2 regions of the Solibacillus sp. FSL W7-1472 genome follow, and region 1 is predicted to be linked to the other one. Evidence: predicted binding sites of a transcription regulator. Region 1 holds the regulator's gene; the other holds the start of a gene.
The links. The regulator CtsR, encoded in region 1, represses protease genes until heat stress. The targets are predictions, from matches to a motif close to ATGGTCAATAAAGGTCAAACA.
Positions count from the first base shown of each region.

Region 2: the regulator CtsR is predicted to act here: its motif matches at 1,137-1,157, upstream of clpP (ATP-dependent Clp endopeptidase proteolytic subunit ClpP).

Region 1 is NZ_CP150208.1:3,858,656-3,861,066, forward strand. It holds gene MKY07_RS19330 (protein arginine kinase) at 1-502, opposite strand, end outside; gene MKY07_RS19335 (UvrB/UvrC motif-containing protein) at 499-1,041, opposite strand; gene MKY07_RS19340 (CtsR family transcriptional regulator) at 1,054-1,518, opposite strand; gene MKY07_RS19345 (DUF4870 domain-containing protein) at 1,721-2,026, opposite strand; gene MKY07_RS19350 (hypothetical protein) at 2,148-2,360, opposite strand.
Region 2 is NZ_CP150208.1:3,277,713-3,280,123, forward strand. It holds gene MKY07_RS16370 (basic amino acid ABC transporter substrate-binding protein) at 1-243, opposite strand, end outside; tRNA gene MKY07_RS16375 (tRNA-Arg) at 987-1,058, opposite strand; gene clpP (ATP-dependent Clp endopeptidase proteolytic subunit ClpP) at 1,246-1,836, shown strand; gene MKY07_RS16385 (HPr family phosphocarrier protein) at 1,938-2,195, opposite strand; gene whiA (DNA-binding protein WhiA) at 2,350-2,411, opposite strand, start outside.

The DNA.
Region 1 (2,411 bases):
TTGGGCAACTTGTCAAATAACCATAGCGGTCTTCATATGCGTAATTAATTGACTTACTTAAGTAGCGGTCAATATTACGAGCCTTATCAAATGCTTCTTTTAAATTCATTCCTTGCGTAAGACTCTGTATACGAATATGATCCTCTTCATTTACTAATATGCTAATGGATTCATCTTTTGTTAAAAAAAATGATCCAATTTTTTTTCTTCGTGCCAAATTCGGACTGATCAAATGCTTCTCCACTAAAATTTGGCGTTGTAAAACGGGCATATCTTTTATTTGGAAATAAGAAAACTGATACGGGTTGTCATCTAAAGATAATAATGACTGCATCATTTTTTCTTCGATCATTTGTGCTTCCTGTTCTGTAAAACTAATCGGAAATCGAGTATTGGCAATATTACGAGCAAGCCGAATGCGCGTGCTAATGACGATATCTGAATCGCTTTCGTGCTGCATCCAGCTGGGACTGGCATTCGTTAAAAAATGCTCGATGTTCATGCGTTCCCCTCACCTTCCTGTTTTATTTTACTTTCCAATTCCCTAACTTCATCACGTATGGACGCTGCATCTTCAAAACGCTCTTCCTCAATTGCTTGCTGCAGTGATGAACGGAGCTCTTGGATTTGTTGTTCCACTTTTTCTTTTGAAGGTCCTTCTTCCACATATCCTACATGCTGAGTACCTGCCTGCAGACGTTCAAGTAGCTGTGGTAATTGCTCACTAAATGTTTCGTAACATTGACCGCATCCAAATTTGCCTTGCTTTAAAAACTGTCGGTACGTAAATCCACAGGATGGGCAGGATTTTGGGCTGGCAGTATTTGTTGTCGTGCTTTCTTTCTTTGCATTCACAGGTACAAAATTAAACCAATTTGAAATAAGCTGCTGAAGAGATGCAGGCTCTTCATTTACGTCAAATTGAAATGGATGAAATTGAGTTGCACATACTTCACAGTAGTGACGCTCGACTTTTTGACCATTGTGAACTTGAGTAACGGTAACATTGGCATGACGCTGTTTACAATGCTCACATATCATAATAATCCACCTCTACTTTTCAAAAGAAATCGTTTGTAGCATTGCGTGCATAATCCGCGCTCTTAGCTGATCACGCAACGGTAAAGCTACCTGTAATGTGACACGATCTAAAGCGGCCTTCATAATGCTTGCTTCTCGCTCTGTAATGATATCCTCTTCCAATAAACGGAAAATAATACGCTCAGCATTAGTTTGGGCTATGGCGTTACCTATTTGTGTTTCCATTTCGTCCAGTAAATTTTTCTTAGAGTGGATTGTTACACGCAAAATCCGAATATAACCGCCACCACCCCGCTTACTCTCTACATAGTAGCCATGCTCGGTCGTGAAACGCGTATTGATAACGTAATTGATTTGGGAAGGAGCACAGGCAAATTGCTTTGCTAATTCATTTCGCTTTATTTCAATATGTCCCTGTCCCTCTAATTCAATAACTTCCTTCAAATACCCTTCAATTATGTCAGATATATTCCTCATGCTGTCTCTCACCTCTCATCAACTGACTTTGACTATCTTTGACTTAAATATACAATATTTATTTTTCGAAATGCAACTAATCACTCTTGTTTTAGGTTTCCCTATTTTCACATTAATAAATCCCTATTTATGTAAAAAAGCGGTAAGGTGTTTTTTAAACAAACCTTACCGCTTTTATAAACTTTGCCAAGACGAGGATAAATTATACCCAGCGTCCGACGATTGGATAATTCCAGTGCTGATCAGACAATGCTTTAACAATACCGATGATCGGTGCAATCCAGAAGATGGCTAAAAATACTAACAGGAATGGTAAACCAATTAATATAACTGAAAGGACACCTGCAATCGCTATGAAGATACCGAATACGATTTGGAAAAGCAATGCTTGAATCGCGGTACGCTTTACTTCATCTTCAGAACTTATTAAGAAAAACAGAATCGGTACTAGGAACGGCGCAAAGAATGCACTGGCATGAATGATGATTTTCGACCATTTAGATTCCATTTGTTATCAACCTCACTTTAGTTTATTAGCTTATTTACGGATAATATTCGTAAAAGTTTCATAGAGAGGGCAAAAAATCCCGAATTTTTATTTCGAGATTTCCGGTCATTTCTGTATTTGGTCAATATGGGCCTCTATCTTTCGGGTTGTCCCCTTCTTGTGGAAATAAGAAGTAGGAAATAATCGCCGTTAAGATGGTTGCTCCTATAACTATTAAAATCCGGTCACGGTCGCCTACTTCTGCATAATTGTTTACAAGCATAATATACGATGCGATCGCCACCCCAAGTGACAATGGTATAACAAATTTCAAACGCCCTTTATGAAACTTCATTAATACAACGCCTTTCACTATTTACTGCATCCATTTTAATTAGTTATTATA
Region 2 (2,411 bases), 580 kb from region 1:
TTTCACTTCTGTTTCAATGCCCATCTCTTCGCCGATCGCTGCTAAAATCTCTGAATCTAAGCCGACAACATTTCCTTTATCATCTAAGTATTCAAATGGTGCATATGTAGCTTCCGTACCTGCAACAATTTTCTTATATTCTTTATCCCCTGTAGATGTCGATTCGTCCGCTCCACATGCTGTTAAAATCATTGAAGCTGCAGCTAAAGGTGCTGCCCATTTAAATAGTTTTCTAGTACTCATTATGAATATCCTCCTGGATGTAGTAGTTTTTTTGTTAATAACATGTTCAATTATATTAATTCCGCAATTAATATACAACATTTAATTTTTAAAAAATTGATTATTATTGCAGTATGATGAATTATTATAACAAAATTAACGGTATATTTGCATATATTTTAATATTTATTCACTCTATTACTATTTCATTATTGTATTTCCCTCTTCAAAAGGACTCTAATTCCATTACATATATTCCCTGTTATTTAAAATATATGTCAATTAGATAGGTAATTTTTATTCAAAACAAAAAAGACTGCACAAGAGGAACTCCCTCTGATGCAGCCTTGAATTATTATTTTTAGGTAGAGAACGAATGAAGGATAAAAAGAACCGGTACAGTGATTCTTTTTATCCTAATAAAACTTCATTCTCTATTGCAAAAAAACCTCAGATGATTTTTTGCAATTGATATTGAAACGTATATTAAAACAGTAAAATGGTGCCCCCTAAAGGACATGATAATATAGTCTATCTAACTAGTTTTGTGAAAACACAACATTTAATAATGTACTAATTTTTCACATATAATTCAAGTATAAATTGTGATTTTTAATAAAGAATTTTATTTTTTATAGGAAGAGCGTTTAAATTAGAATGGTTTAGGAAATTTATAGTGTAGCGCCAAAAATAAACTGTAGAAAAATGGAAGAGAAAGATTATTTTAACTCTATATAGATCAGTAATAATCTTTAAAAAGAAAGCGCCCTCGGAGGGAATCGAACCCCCAGCCTCAGAACCGGAATCTGAAGTGTTATCCATTACACCACGAGGACATATAAATAATAATATGTGCAACTTTTTTCATTATACAGATGGAACACCTTATTTTCAACTGTAAAAATCAGAGTTTATATTTGACCATAACTGACTAATACGTGTATGATAGGTTTACAGCTGAAATATTTGTCATTTTCAGCAAAAGTAATCGAATATAAGCTTTAACAAAGGGAGGATTTTTCAATGAACTTAATTCCTACAGTTATTGAACAAACAAACCGCGGCGAGCGTGCATATGACATTTATTCACGTTTACTTAAAGACCGCATCATTTTATTAGGTAGTGGGATTGACGACAATGTTGCGAACTCAATCGTAGCACAGCTATTATTTTTAGAAGCTGAAGATCCAGATAAAGATATCTACCTATATATCAACTCACCAGGTGGCTCTATCACTTCAGGTATGGCGATCTACGATACGATGAACTTCATCAAACCTGATGTATCAACAATCTGTATCGGTATGGCTGCATCAATGGGTGCATTCCTGCTTTCTGCTGGTGCAAAAGGCAAACGTGTTTCTTTACCAAACGCAGAAGTAATGATTCACCAACCACTTGGCGGTGCACAAGGTCAAGCAACAGAAATCGAAATCGCTGCAAAACGTATTTTACACTTACGTGAAAAACTAAACCGCATCATGGCTGAAAACAGTGGCCAAGATTACGAAACGTTAGCACGCGACACAGATCGTGACAACTTCATGTCTGCAGAGCAAGCATTGGAATACGGTCTTATCGATAAAATTTATGAGCGTAACCAATTAAAATAATCGATCCATTCGAGCATACAAGATTCATCTTGTATGCTTTTTTGTATTTTAAAAAATAAGGCACAGCCGTTCATATAAACTGAACTGGCTGTGCTTTTGTCTTAATCCGCTTTTTCAATAAGTAGTTGTAATGCGTTGATTGCTTTTTCTTCGTCATGGCCGTCTGCCCATAATGTGACAACCGTGCCTTTTGCAACGGCAAGGCTCATAATGCCCATGATCGACTTCGCATTCACTTTTTTCGTATCCTTTTGTAAATAGACGTCTGCTTTATAACGATTCGCCTCTTGGACGAACAAAGCCGCCTGTCTTGCTTGTAAGCCCGATTTTAACTTTACTTCTACTTGTTTTTCAATCATCTTGAAATACTCCCTTTCACAACCGTTCATCGCTTCTATGTTTATCTTAACGAAATTGTCCGAAAAGAACAACAATTGGAAACATCTTTTATGAAATCGTTACCAATTTTTTCTATTACGCCATGACGTATGTGCTCCATAAGCGCAAGTGGATTTAAATATTCTCTCCACGACGGAGCGCATCCGCGATTTCATCGATTTTGCGCAGACGATGAT